DNA from 2 places in the Streptomyces lydicamycinicus genome. Region 1 is predicted to be linked to the other one. Evidence: riboswitches for the same ligand, from Rfam matches in the RefSeq annotation. Region 1 holds a riboswitch; the other holds the start of a gene.
The links. Region 1 has a riboswitch for cobalamin ahead of nicT (Nickel transporter NicT). Riboswitches for the same ligand answer to the same signal wherever they lie in the genome.
Positions count from the first base shown of each region.

Region 1 (7,152 bases):
GCCACGGAGCTGCGCCAGCGGCTGGCCGACCTGCCCGCCGAGGACGTCCGCACCACGCTGCACGTTCTCGACCGACTCGGCGAGGAATTCCGGCACCTGGCGAACGGCTCGCGCGTTCAACGGGAGGAAACCGACAGTCGGGGCAGTCGGGACAGTCGCGGCAGTGAAGGCAGTAACGGCAGTAACGGCAGTAACCGTAGTAACGGCAAGCCTGAAGGCCACGACGACAGACCCGCCCCGCCCCCTCTCATGCGCAAAGGACGGTCAGGAGAATGACGCAGAGAATCACCGCCTGGTCCGAGATCGACAACGGCCTCGTGCCGGTCGACGAGGGCGAGCTGTTCTACGAGACGGCCGGCTCGGGCCCCGCGGTGGTGCTGCTGCACGGCGGCATGCTCGACCAGCACATGTGGGACGAGCAGTTCACCTGGCTGGTCAACTCCGGCCTGCGCGCGATCCGTTACGACGCCCGTGGCCATGGCCTGTCCTCCACCGTGACCGGCGACTTCGCCCACCACGACGACCTGTGTGCCCTGCTGGACGCACTCGATGTCCCCAGCGCCGTCCTCGTCGGCCTTTCCCACGGCGCGCGGGTCGCGCTGGACACCGCCCTCGCCCACCCCGGCCGGGTGACGGCCCTCGCGCTCGCCTCCCCGGGAATCAGCGGCCGGGCCTTCACCGATCCCTTCGTCCTGGCGCACATCAAGGAACAGGTGGCCGCGATCGGCGCACCGGACGGCGCGGAGCGGTATGTCGAACACTTCCTGCGGATATGGGTGGACGGGCCGCATCGCGAGCCGTCCGCGGTGCACCCGGGATTCCGCGAACGGATGCGCGCCTCGGCCGCGGCCAATGTGGAGGTCCATGCCGACGGAATGGGCGCCGGAATGCCCCTCGAAGTCGGCGCCGCCGACCGCCTCGGGGAGGTCCGGGTGCCGACGGTCGTGTTCGACGGCGACCTCGACAGCCGGGACATCTCCGCCAACGCCCATGCGATAGCCCTGGCCGTCCCGGGCGCCAGAAGAGTCCGGATACCGGGTGCGGCCCACATGGTCAACCTGGAGAACACTCCACTCTTCGACCACGAACTGCACGCTTTCCTCTCGTCGCTGGACTACTGACCCACTGCGACCGGCCCCGCGACCGCCCCCGGTGACCGGTCCACCGCGGGCCGTGCCCCGCGGTCGGCGGAAATCCCCCACACACCTCGCGCCGCGGGGCCGGCGGCTAGAGTGGCGAGGCCGTGGTGTTCGGGAAGCCGGTGACGGACCTTGTGGTCCCAGTCCGGAGCGGCCCTCGCCACTGTGATCGGGGAGTTTCCACCCCTTCCGCGGGCGCCTGGCGCGCCCGCGGCGCCACTGACCGCAGCCCGCGGCCGGGAAGGCGGGGGCGGAAGCGGGCACCCTCTCCCAAGCTGTAAAGGAGCAGGGTGGCACCCCTAAGCCAGGAGACCGGCCACGGCATCTCACGAACTGATCCACGAGGTGCTGGAGCGTGACCGCCCGGATGGCCCTGTCCACCGATACCCCGAACTCCCCTGCCCCCGCCACGTTCCGCTGGCGCCGGCAGGACACCGTCCGTACCGCGGGCCTGATGGCCGTCATAGCCGGGCTGCATGTCGTGGCCTTCGGCGTGCTCTTCCTGCTCGTGGTCCCGAACCACTACTCCGTCGGAAGCCAGGTCTTCGGCGTCGGGCTCGGCATCACCGCGTACACCCTCGGTATGCGGCATGCCTTCGACGCCGATCACATCGCCGCGATCGACAACACCACCCGCAAGCTGATGGCCGACGGCAAGCGTCCGGTGTCGGTCGGCTTCTGGTTCGCCCTCGGCCACTCCAGCGTGGTCGTGGCGATGGCGGCCCTCGTGGCCGGCGGCGCCCAGCTCGCCGGCACGCTGCTCGACGACGAGTCCCGTACGCACCAGATCCTGGGCACCATCGGCACCACGGTCTCGGGCACGTTCCTCTACCTCATCGCCGCCCTCAACCTCATTGCGCTGGCCGGGATCTGGCGGGTCTTCCGCGGGATGCGCGACGGCCACTACGACGAGGCCGAGCTGGAACAGCGCCTCGACGCACGCGGCTTCATGAACCGGTTCCTGGGGCGGTTCACCCGCTCCATCTCCCGCCCGGGCCAGATGTTCCCGCTCGGCTTCCTCTTCGGGCTCGGCTTCGACACCGCGACCGAGGTGACCCTGATGGTGATGGCGGGCAGCGGCGCGGCGGCGGGCCTGCCCTGGTACGCGGTCCTGTGTCTGCCGCTGCTGTTCGCCGCCGGGATGAGCCTGTTCGACACCCTGGACGGCACCTTCATGAACTTCGCCTACCAGTGGGCGTTCGCCAACCCGGTGCGCAAGGTCTACTACAACCTCACCATCACCGGTCTGTCGATCGCCGTCGCCTTCTTCATCGGCACCATCGAGCTGGTGACCGTGCTGCACGACAAGCTCGGCCTCAACGACGCGCTGACCGGCTGGATTTCCGGCCTCGACCTCGACAATGTCGGCTTCATCATCGTCGGCCTGTTCGTGGTGGTGTGGGCCGCGGCGCTGGCCTACTGGCGACTGGCCGGCGTCGAGAAGCGCTGGGCGGAGCGGGCCGGGCGAGCCGAGACGGCGGAGCAGGCCGCGCCGGGAACCTGAGGAACGGCGGCCCGGTGCCTGCTCGCGCGCACCGGCCTCGCCCTCCCGGGTACCCGAGCTGCTTCCGACCTTCGGGGCCCGGCCGGGCCCGAGCTGCTCCCGACCCTCGGGGCCCCGGCCGGGCCCGCGCCCACGGGCGGCCGAACCGATCCGGCGCCCTCAACTGCCCGAGCTGCTCCCGGCCCCTCCTGCCCGGCCCGGCCCCGCGCCCTCAGGTCGCCGAGCCCGCCGCGGCGCCCGTCTCCCGGTCCGGCCCCCACTGCTCCAGGGCTGCGGCCAGATCGAGGGGCAGCAGCCGGTCCGGCTGGTCCGGGCCCGGCCAGTCCTCCCGCGGGACCCGCCACAAGACCTCGAACTCGTTGCCGTCCGGGTCCTTGGCGTACAGCGACTTGGCGACGAGGTGATCGGTCGATCCCACCAGGGCACCGCGCTCGACGAGCCGCGTGCGGGCCGCGACGAGTTCGCGGAGCGTGCCGACCTCCCAGGCCAGGTGGTACAGCCCGACCCGCCCGGCCTCGGGCCCCGGCGCGTCCGGCGCCACCGCGAACAGCCCCAGATCGTGATCGTTGAGCGAGCCGGGAGCGCTGAGGAACGCGGCCCGCCCCGGTATCTCGACATCCACCGTGAGCCCGAGGGCCTCGGTGTAGAACGCCACCGACCGTGCCACATCGCGGACGTTGAGCACCGCGTGATTCAGACGTCGTACGGACATGGAACCTGGTCTCCGATCTCCCGGCCGCGACACCGCCGTGGCGCCGCCGCCCTCCCCTGCTTCTGCTCTACCTCGCACACCCCGCCCTTGCCCAGGGCCTGCCGGCCGGTATCCGGTCGGCGGACGTCCCGCCCGCGGCACACCTCCGGTACGCGCGGGGCAAGGCGGCCATCTCCGGGGGCTCGCCCCGGCGTCACTTCCGTACCAGCAGCACCCCGCCGGCCAGCACCACACCCAGCACGAGTGCGATCACGCCATGGACCGTCCGAGGGGAGCGCAGCCCCGGCAGCAGACGGTCGACGGCGTAGCGACCGGGCCCGGTCAGCGCCAGGGCCGCCGCACCGGCGGTCAGCAGCAGCTCGTACTCCACGCCCTTGGGCGCGAAGAAGCCGCCGCCCCACTTCACGGCAAGGGCATTGATCATCGTGCCGACGAGCGCGGCCGCGGCCAGCGGCGTGAGCAGCCCGACCACCAGTCCGAGCCCGCCGAGCGTCTCGCTCAGCCCGGCGACGACGGCCATCGTCCGGCCCGCCGGATAGCCGCTCATCGTGAAGAACTGCCCGGTCCCGTCCAGCCCCGGACCGCCGAACCAGCCGAACAGCTTCTGGGCGCCGTGGGCCGCCATGGTCAGTCCGAGCGCGAGGCGCAGCAGAAGGAGGCCGGTGTCGAGACCGGCCGGAGAGGGGGCGTGGCGGGCGGGGATGTCGAGGCGGGAGGACGCGAGAGTGCCGAGGGGGGACGTCATCAGAAGCCGTTCTTTCGCAGGTCGGAACCGGCCCCGCGAGGCCGCGGACAATTACTTGAAACTTCAAGTCACTGCCTCCGACGATACACAGCACCCCCACGGCGAACAACAGCGCCTGCGGCGGGCCCGAGGCCATCACCTCGCGCCCCCGCACGTCCTCCCTGCTCAGGGCGTGAGGGGCGAATCCGGTGAGGCTGTCGCCGGCTGCTGCCCGAGGAACGCGGCGATCGCCTGACCGAAGTGCGACCGCGCCACCGCCGGCCGGGGATTGACGGCGGTGGCCTGCCGCTGCGGTCCCAGCACGGCGCCGACCGCCAGCTTCGCGGCGTGGATCGCCGCCGGCGGCTGCGCGGCGACAGCCGCGGCGAGCCGGCCGGTGCGGTCGGTGAGTTGCGCCTCGGGCACCTGGTGATCGGCCAGTCCGAGCTCCACCGCCGTGCGGGCGTCGACCAATCGGCCGGTGTAGAGCAACTCCCGTGCCACGGACGGTCCGGCCAGGGCGACCATGCGTGCGGCGAACGCGGGGCTGGCGAGGATGCCGAGCCGGGCGATCGGCATCCCGATCCGGGCGGAATCCGCCATCAGCCGCAGGTCGCAGGCGAGGGCGAGCTGGCATCCCGCACCGGCGGCGACCCCACGGATCTCGGCGACCACCGGAACGGGGCAGTCCTCGATCGCGGAGAACGCCTCTTCCATGTGCGCAAAGGACTCTTCGACGTATGCGGAGTCCGCATCCACCCAGTCGGTCATGTCGGAGCCGGCGCAGAACGTGTCGCCATGCCCGCGGATCACCAGCACCCGCAGTGACCGGCAGGCCCCGAGTTCCCTGACCTGGTGGGCCAGACGCGCCCACGCCTCGCCGGGGAGGGCGTTGCGCCGGCGGCCGTCACCGATCCGGATCTCGGCGACCGCCCCGGACCGGAACGTCGCGATGGTGACGTCGGGGGCGGGCACGGGGGTCACTTCGCGGCCTTTCGCGCCCGCAGGTCGGCCAAGTGCCGCGGGTCGACTCCCATGGCGGTCAACACGGGAGCGGTGTGCTCCCCGTGCCGGGGCGGCGGGGTGCGCACGGTCGCCGGGTGGTCGGACAGCTTGATGGGCGAGGCGATGGTGCGCAGGGTGCCGGCGCCGGTGTGCTGGAGTTCGGCGACCATGCCGCGCGCGACGACCTGGGGGTGCCGCAGGGCCTCGTCGACGGTGTTGATCGGCCCGACCGGTATCTCCGCCTCGGTCAGGAGCACGGCCCACTCCTTGGCGCCGCGGGCACTCAGCGCGCGCTCGATGAGCGGGAGCAGCTCCTCACGGTGGCGGACCCGGTCGGGGTTGGTCGCGAACCGTGGGTCGTCGACGAGCGCGGCGAGTCCGATCGCGGTGGCGAAGCGGCGCCACAGCCCGTCGTTTCCGGCGGCGACCATGAGATGACCGTCGGCGGTGGGGAACGCCTGGTAGGGCACGATCGTCGGATGGGCCGAACCGTAACGCTGCGGGACGTTCCCGGAGGCGAAGTATCCACCGGCGACATAACTCAGCCAGGCCACCTGGCCGTCCAGCAGCGAGACGTCGACCCACTCACCGGTGCCGGTGTGCTCGCGGTTGCGGAGGGCGGCGAGGATGCCGATGGCCGCCCACATTCCGGCGGCCAGGTCGGCCGGGGAGACCCCGAAGCGCACCGGCGGCCCGGCGGGTTCGCCGGTCACGCTCATGACGCCGCTGACCGCCTGCGCGATCGCGTCGTAGCCCGGCTCGTTGCGATACGGCCCGGTCTGCCCGTACCCGCTGATCGAGGCATACACCACGGCGGGATTGCGGTCACGGACGTCCTGGTAGCCCAGCCCGAGACGGGCCGCGGTACCGGGCCGGAAGTTCTCCACGATCACATCGGCGGTGGTGGCCAGCTCCTGTACGAGCCGCAGGCAGTCGGGGTCCTTGAGATCGACCGCGATCCCGCGCTTGTTGCGGTTGACGCTGTGGAAGTACGCCGCGTCCTCGCCCTGGAAGGGGGGACCCCAGGCGCGGGTGTCATCGCCGGAGACGGTGTCCTCGACCTTGATCACATCAGCGCCCAGGTCGGCCAGCATCATGGTGCAGAACGGCCCGGACAGGATGCGGGACAGATCGAGGACCTTCAGACCGGTGAGGGCACCGTCGTGAACGAGCCAGGGCTGGGGGTGTGGTGTGTTGCGCATTGCGGTGTCACGCCTCTGTTCCAGTGGGTTTCGCCGAGCGGCCGGAGTCAGGCGCCCAGTTCGAGCAGGAGCTCCATGCAGATGGCGGTGGCGTCGAGGAAGTAGTCGACGCGGAGGTTCTCGTTGGGCGCGTGGTTGGCCTGGTCGGCGTTGGCCAACGGCAGGCCGATGCTGGGTACACCGAGGATCCCGGTGAAGATCCAGTCGGGAAGCGTGCCGCCATAGGCGGGGATCAGCAGCGGATCACGCCCGGTCACCCGGGAGATGGCCCGCGCCACCCTGGGCGTATGGGGATTGTCGATCGAGGTCCGGGACGCCGGTACGCCACCGACCTTGGTGACCGTCACCTCGGGGGCATGGGCCCGCAGATGTGCGGCCACCCGCTCGAAGACGGTCTGCGGGTCCTGGCCCGCCGTCAGCCGGATGTCGACGCCCGCCTCCGCGGTGTCGGGGATGATGGTCCGGTCCACATCCCCCGTGGTGATCCCGTTGATCGTGAGCGTGGGACGGTCGGCCAGCCGCTCATAGAAGGACAGCCCCTTGAACGCCGGGTCCATCTCGGTGAGTCCGATGTCTCCGAGGACTTCCTGCAGGTCGAGTGGGAGCGCCGCGAACGCGGCGCGGTCGGCGTCGGACAGCGGTTCCCGGCCGTCGTCGAAGCCCTCGACGAGGACCCGTCCGCCGGGGTCCTTGAGACTGGCCAGCGCCTGGACCAGCTGCCATGCCGGGTTGGGCGCGACATTGCCGAAGTTGCCGGAATGCAGCGGGCGGCTCGGACCGGTGGCGCTGATCCGGAGACGGAGCATGCCGCGGACCCCGTGCGAGACACACCATTCACCGGACTCGTGCACCGAACGGTCGCTCCA
Region 1 is NZ_BBNO01000004.1:207,931-215,082, forward strand. It holds gene TU31_RS14150 (MarR family winged helix-turn-helix transcriptional regulator) at 1-276, shown strand, start outside; gene TU31_RS14155 (alpha/beta fold hydrolase) at 273-1,121, shown strand; cobalamin riboswitch at 1,228-1,474, shown strand; partial or broken gene nicT (Nickel transporter NicT) at 1,485-2,643, shown strand; gene TU31_RS14165 (VOC family protein) at 2,855-3,355, opposite strand; gene TU31_RS14170 (DoxX family protein) at 3,549-4,100, opposite strand; gene TU31_RS14175 (enoyl-CoA hydratase/isomerase family protein) at 4,266-5,054, opposite strand; gene TU31_RS14180 (CaiB/BaiF CoA transferase family protein) at 5,060-6,286, opposite strand; gene TU31_RS14185 (M20/M25/M40 family metallo-hydrolase) at 6,334-7,152, opposite strand, start outside.

Region 2 (7,152 bases), on a different contig from region 1:
GAGAGGCGGGTCATGGACACGGACGGGGGCAGCAGCGCCGAGAACGGCGGCACGCGGACCGCACGGGTGCCCAAGTACTACCGGCTCAAGCGGCACTTGCTGGAAATCACCGAGACCCTGCCGCCCGGCACCCCGGTCCCGCCCGAACGGACCCTCGCCACGGAGTTCGACACCTCGCGCACGACGGTGCGTCAGGCCCTCCAGGAGCTGGTGGTCGAGGGCCGGCTGGAGCGCATCCAGGGCAAGGGCACCTTTGTCGCCAAGCCCAAGGTTTCCCAGGCCCTGCAACTGACCTCCTATACGGAGGACATGCGGGCCCAGGGCCTGGAGCCGACCTCCCAGTTGCTGGACATCGGCTATGTCACGGCGGACGACCGGCTCGCCGGCCTGCTGGACATCGCCACCGGCGGCCGGGTGCTGCGCATCGAACGGCTGCGGCTGGCCAGCGGTGAGCCGATGGCCATCGAGACCACCCATCTGTCGGCGAAGCGCTTCCCCGCGCTGCGCCGGAACCTCGTCAAGTACACCTCCCTCTACACCGCGCTGGCCGAGGTGTACGACGTCCGGCTGGCGGAGGCCGAGGAGACCATCGAGACCTCCCTCGCCACCCCGCGCGAGGCCGGCCTGCTGGGCACGGATGTCGGACTGCCGATGCTGATGCTCTCCCGGCACTCGCTCGATGCGCAGGGGCAGCCGGTGGAGTGGGTGCGCTCGGTCTACCGCGGCGACCGTTACAAGTTCGTCGCCCGGCTGCAACGCCCCACGGACTGACCCAGGACCCGCGCCGGGCGGACAGCGCTCCGCCCGGCCTTCCCCTGCCCTGCCGCCGCCGGGTCCGCCCCCTGGGGCCGGCGGCGCAGGTCGCGGCCGGGTGGATTCTTGATACCGATATGCGGACAGCTAGTGACGCGTGCCACTGCCCTGCCATAGATTTCCAGCCGATCGCACAGGAGACAGCCAGGGGACGGAGCCACGGTCATGACCCAGTCAGCCGCATCACCGGTTCGCAGACAGGTCGTCACGCCCACGCGTGTGGTGGCCGGACTCTGCCTGATCGCTCCGTTCGTGGCGATGCTGTGGGTGAGCTCGTACGCCAAGATCGAGCCGACGATCATCGGGATCCCGTTCTTCTACTGGTACCAGATGCTGTGGGTGCTGATCTCGACCGCGCTCACCACCCTCGCCTACAAGCTCGTGCAGCGTGAGCAGCGCGCCCGCAAGGGCGGTGCGGACCAGTGACTCCCACGAGCGCGCTCGCCGCCTCCCAGACCCAGGGCATCAACGGCGTCGCCCTGGCCGTCTTCGTCTTCTTCTTCCTGGCCGTGACGGTCATGGGCTTCCTGGCCGCCCGCTGGCGCAAGGCGGAGGAGTCCGCCAACCTCGACGAGTGGGGGCTGGGCGGCCGCAGCTTCGGCACCTGGGTGACGTGGTTCCTGCTGGGCGGGGACCTCTACACCGCGTACACGTTCGTGGCCGTCCCTGCGGCGATCTACGCGGCGGGCGCGGCCGGCTTCTTCGCCGTGCCGTACACGATCCTGGTCTACCCGCTGATCTTCACCTTCCTCCCCCGCCTGTGGTCGGTCTCGCACAAGCACGGCTACGTCACCACCTCCGACTTCGTCCGCGGCCGCTTCGGCTCCAAGGGCCTGTCACTGGCCGTGGCGCTCACCGGCATCCTGGCCACGATGCCGTACATCGCCCTCCAACTGGTCGGCATCCAGGCCGTCCTGGACGTGATGGGCATCGGCGGCGGCGAGCACACCAACTGGTTCGTCAAGGACCTGCCGCTGCTGATCGCGTTCGCCGTGCTGGCCGCGTACACCTACTCCTCGGGGCTGCGGGCGCCGGCGCTGATCGCGTTCGTCAAGGACGGGCTGATCTACCTCGTCATCGCGGTGGCGATCATCTACATCCCGATCAAGCTGGGCGGCTTTGACGCGATCTTCGACTCGGCCGGCAAGGCGCTGGCCCAGCCCGGTGCCGTGCCCGGCAAACCGCGTGGCGAGCTGGTCAGCGGCCCCAACGCCCAGTGGGCGTACGCGACCCTGGCGCTCGGCTCGGCGCTGGCGCTCTTCATGTACCCGCACTCGATCACCGCGACGCTGTCCTCGCGCAGCCGCAATGTGATCCGCCGCAACACCACCATCCTGCCGCTGTACTCCCTCATGCTGGGCCTGCTGGCGCTGCTCGGCTTCATGGCGATCAAGGCCGGCACGGACATCCAGGGCAACCCGCAGCTGGCCATCCCGCAGCTGTTCGAGGACATGTTCCCGAGCTGGTTCTCCGGTGTGGCGTTCGCCGCGATCGGCATCGGCGCGCTGGTGCCCGCGGCCATCATGTCGATCGCCGCGGCCAACCTCTTCACCCGCAACGTCTACAAGGACTTCCTCAAGCCGGGCGCCACGCCCGAGCAGGAGCACAAGGTCGCCAAGCTGGTCTCGCTGCTGGTGAAGGTCGGCGCGCTGGTCTTCGTCCTCACCATGGACAAGACCGTCGCGATCAACTTCCAGCTGCTGGGCGGCATCTGGATCCTCCAGACCATGCCGTCCCTGGTCGGCGGCCTCTTCACCCGCTGGTTCCACCGCTGGGCGCTGCTGGCCGGCTGGGCGGTCGGCATGCTCTACGGCACGCTCGCGGCCTACGGCGTCGCCAGCCCGACCCAGAAGCACTTCGGCGGCTCCAGCGCGGAGATCCCCGGCATCGGTGAGATCGGCTACATCGGTCTGACTGCCTTCGTGCTGAACGTCGTGGTCACCGTCGTCCTGACCTTCGCCCTCAAGGCCGCCAAGGCCCCCGAGGGCATCGACGAGACCAGCCCCGCCGACTACACGGCGGACGCCGGCGACGAGGGCGTCGCCGTGGAACTGCCGCCGGCCACGGAAAAGGCACCGGCAGGCCACTGAGCCACCGGTCGGCCGGCTTCCGGCAACGGGCCGTCGCGTACCCTCCGGGGCGCGGCGGCCCGTTGGCGTTCGCCGTTCTTGACCTTCCCGTCGATGAGTTCCAACCGCGCGCCTTCTTCCAAGCGGGCGAGTATCCGGGCGGCCTCTTCGAAATGCTCGGTCTCCATGATGTGCGGCCGGCCGGCGAGCGCGGTCATGAGGCCTTCTCCTTCTTCCACGGGACGGAACAAAGAACTGTCACCGACCATAGCCAAGGCCACTGACAGGCACTGTGTGATCACTCACGACACACTAGATGTGGGGGTGCACTTGAGGGGCCACCCCCACATGTATGCTCGTCCTCGCTGTCGCCGCAGGGGAATCCGGTGGGAATCCGGAACTGTCCCGCAACGGTGTAGGAGCGCGCTCGGCCGGGCGGATACCGGCCCTGGGCGCGTGCCCGTGTAGTCCGAGGACCTGCCGACGGTACGTCCGCACCGCAAGGGGTGCGGTCGTCGATACGTCCGGGCCCCGAGGGTTGGGCCGGTGGACGCCGCGCGGTGTGCCCGCGCACCCCTGCCGTCTCGGGGTGCCGCATGCTCGCGTGCGCCCGTCGTGCCCGCCCCTCCCGGCCCCCGCCGAGTGAGGGAGAGCATCGCGTGACCATCGCGCCAACGGAGCCCGCGTCAGACGCCGAGGTCGTGCCGCCCGTGGTGGCCACGCCTCCCGGTACCGCCGACGGCGGACCGGGCGAGGACGGGCCGGGTGTCGCCCTGCTGCGCACCCTGACCCAGCTGACCGAGGACCTGACCGCGACCGACCCCGGCAAGGTGGCCGCCGCCGCCCTGCGCGGCCGGCACGCCGGCTCCGACGAGGCCGAACTGCGGTCGCTGGCCACCGATGCCGCGGCCGGTCTGATCGGTGACGAGCCGCAGTACTCCAAGCTCGCGGCGCGGCTGCTCACCCTCGCGATCTCGGAGGAGGCGGCCGGACAGGGGGCGGTCGCCTTCTCCGCCTCCGTCGAGGTCGGCCACCGCGAGGGGCTGATCGCCGACGAGACCGCGGAGTTCGTCCGGGCGCACGCCGCCCGGCTGGACGCGCTGGTCGACCGGGCGCTCGCCGACGGGGCCGACGACCGCTTCGGGTACTTCGGGCTGCGCACCCTGCACTCGCGCTACCTGCTGCGGCACCCCACCACCCGTCAGGTCATCGAGACCCCGCAGCACTTCCTGCTGCGGGTGGCCTGCGGTCTCGCCGAGGACCACAGCGACCGCGCGCTGGACGACGTCGCCGAGCTCTACCGGCTCACCAGCTCGCTGTCCTACCTGCCCTCCTCCCCCACCCTCTTCAACTCCGGCACCCGCCACCCGCAGATGTCGTCCTGCTATCTGCTGGACTCGCCGCTGGACGAGCTGGACTCGATCTACGACCGCTACCACCAGGTCGCCCGGCTCTCCAAGCACGCCGGCGGCATCGGTCTGTCGTACTCCCGCATCCGCGCCCGCGGTTCGCTGATCCGCGGCACCAACGGGCACTCCAACGGCATCGTGCCGTTCCTGCGCACCCTGGACGCCTCGGTCGCGGCCGTGAACCAGGGCGGCCGGCGCAAGGGCGCGGCCTGCGTCTACCTGGAGACCTGGCACGCGGACATCGAGGAGTTCCTGGAGCTGCGCGACAACACCGGTGAGGAGGCGCGCCGTACGCACAACCTGAACATCGCGCACTGGATCCCGGACGAGTTCATGCGCCGGGTGGAGGCGGACGCCGACTGGTCGCTGTTCTCGCCCTCGGACGCCCCGGAGCTGGTGGACCTGTGGGGCGACGAGTTCGACGCCGCCTACCGGAAGCTGGAGGCCGAGGGCCGGGCGCTCAAGCAGATCCCCGCCCGGGTGCTGTACTCCCGCATGATGCGCACCCTGGCGCAGACCGGCAATGGCTGGATGACGTTCAAGGACGCCGCCAACCGCACCGCCAACCAGACCGCCGAGCCCGGCCAGGTCGTGCACTCGTCCAACCTGTGCACGGAGATCCTGGAGGTGACGAACGACGGGGAGACCGCGGTCTGCAACCTGGGTTCGGTCAACCTCGCGGCGCACCTGGGTGACCACGGCGAGATGGACTGGGAGCGGCTGGACGCGACCGTCCGCACGGCCGTGACCTTCCTCGACCGCGTGGTGGACATCAACTTCTACCCGACCGAGCAGGCCGGGACGTCCAACTCCCGCTGGCGCCCGGTCGGTCTGGGCCTGATGGGCCTCCAGGACGTCTTCTTCCGGCTGCGGCTGCCCTTCGACTCGCCCGAGGCGCAGGAGCTGTCGACCCGTATCTCCGAGCGGATCATGCTCGCCGCCTACGAGGCGTCCGCCGACCTCGCCGAGCGGCACGGCCCGCACCCGGCGTGGTCCGCGACCCGCACCGCCCGCGGGGTGCTGCACCCGGACCACTACCCGAACGCCGAGCCCCGCTGGGCGGACCGCTGGGCGGCGCTGCGCGCCCGTATCGCCACGACCGGTATGCGCAACTCGCTGCTGCTGGCGATCGCGCCGACCGCGACCATCGCGTCGATCGCGGGCGTGTACGAGTGCATCGAGCCGCAGGTCTCCAACCTCTTCAAGCGCGAGACGCTGTCCGGTGAGTTCCTCCAGGTCAACGCGTATCTGATCGAGGAGCTCAAGGCGCTGGGGCTGTGGGACGCGCGGACCCGGGACGCGCTGCGCGAGGCCAACGGCTCGGTGCAGGACGTCGAGTGGATCCCGGCGGAGGTCCGGGCGCTGTACCGCACCGCCTGGGAGATCCCGCAGCGCGCGCTGATCGACATGGCCGCGGCCCGTACGCCGTACCTGGACCAGAGCCAGTCGCTGAACCTGTTCATGGCGTCCCCGACCATCGGCAAGCTCAGCTCGATGTACGCCTACGCCTGGAAGCGCGGCATCAAGACGACGTACTACCTGCGTTCGCGGCCGGCGACCCGGATCGCCCAGTCGGCGCGCGGCACCGCGGCCGCCGCCCCCGCCCCCGTCCCGCAGCAGGCCACCGACCCCGAGGCGGTCGCCTGCTCCCTGGAAAACCCCGAGTCCTGCGAGGCCTGCCAGTAATGACGACCGCACCTGAAACCAACGCCGCGGCAGCGCACACCGCCACCACCGGTGAGAAGAACCTCCTCGACCCGGGCTTCGAGCTGACCCTGCGTCCGATGCGGTACCCGGAGTTCTACGACCGCTACCGGGACGCCATCAAGAACACCTGGACCGTGGAGGAGGTCGACCTCCACTCGGACGTCGCCGACCTCGCCAAGCTGTCGCCGGGTGAGCAGCACATGATCGGCCGGCTGGTGGCGTTCTTCGCGACCGGCGACTCGATCGTCGCCAACAACCTCGTGCTGACGCTGTACAAGCACATCAACTCCCCCGAGGCGCGGCTGTACCTGAGCCGTCAGCTCTTCGAGGAGGCCGTGCACGTCCAGTTCTATCTGACGCTGCTGGACACCTACCTGCCCGACCCGGACGACCGCGCCGCGGCCTTCGCGGCGGTGGAGAACATCCCCTCCATCCGTGAGAAGGCGGAGTTCTGCTTCAAGTGGATGGACTCGGTCGAGAGCATCGACCGGCTGGAGTCCCAGGCCGACCGGCGCCGCTTCCTGCTCAACCTGATCTGCTTCGCGGCCTGCATCGAGGGGCTGTTCTTCTACGGCGCCTTCGCGTACGTGTACTGGTTCCGCTCCCGCGGGCTGCTGCACGGGCTGGCCACCGGCACCAACTGGGTCTTCCGCGATGAGTCCATGCACATGGAGTTCGCGTTCTCGGTGGTGGACACCGTCCGCCAGGAGGAGCCCGAGCTCTTCGACGACAAGCTGGAGCAGCAGGTCACCGAGATGCTCAAGGAGGCCGTCGAGGCGGAGCTCCAGTTCGGCCGGGATCTGTGCGGTGAGGGCCTGCCGGGCATGAACACCGCGTCGATGCGCGAGTATCTCCAGTGCGTCGCGGACCAGCGGCTCCAGCGGCTCGGCTTCGCGCCCGTCTACGGCTCGGAGAACCCGTTCTCCTTCATGGAGCTGCAGAACGTCCAGGAGCTGACCAACTTCTTCGAGCGCCGGGCATCCGCCTACCAGGTCGCCGTCGAGGGGTCGGTCTCCTTCGACGACGACTTCTAGTCCGGCAGTCCGGGCGAAAGGGGCCCGCCCGCGGCGCGATGCCGCGGGCGGGCCCCTTTGTCTGCCGCGATCCGTTTCCCTCCGGGACGCGTTTCCCGGCCCCGGCGGAACCTCAGTCCG
Region 2 is NZ_BBNO01000001.1:727,971-735,122, reverse strand. It holds gene TU31_RS03170 (GntR family transcriptional regulator) at 13-771, shown strand; gene TU31_RS03165 (DUF3311 domain-containing protein) at 979-1,239, shown strand; gene mctP (monocarboxylate uptake permease MctP) at 1,278-2,903, shown strand; cobalamin riboswitch at 3,229-3,381, shown strand; gene TU31_RS03150 (ribonucleoside-diphosphate reductase subunit alpha) at 3,542-5,977, shown strand; gene TU31_RS03145 (ribonucleotide-diphosphate reductase subunit beta) at 5,977-7,032, shown strand; gene TU31_RS03140 (hypothetical protein) at 7,145-7,152, opposite strand, start outside.
Region 2: another riboswitch for cobalamin. It lies ahead of TU31_RS03150 (ribonucleoside-diphosphate reductase subunit alpha); the one in region 1 lies ahead of nicT (Nickel transporter NicT).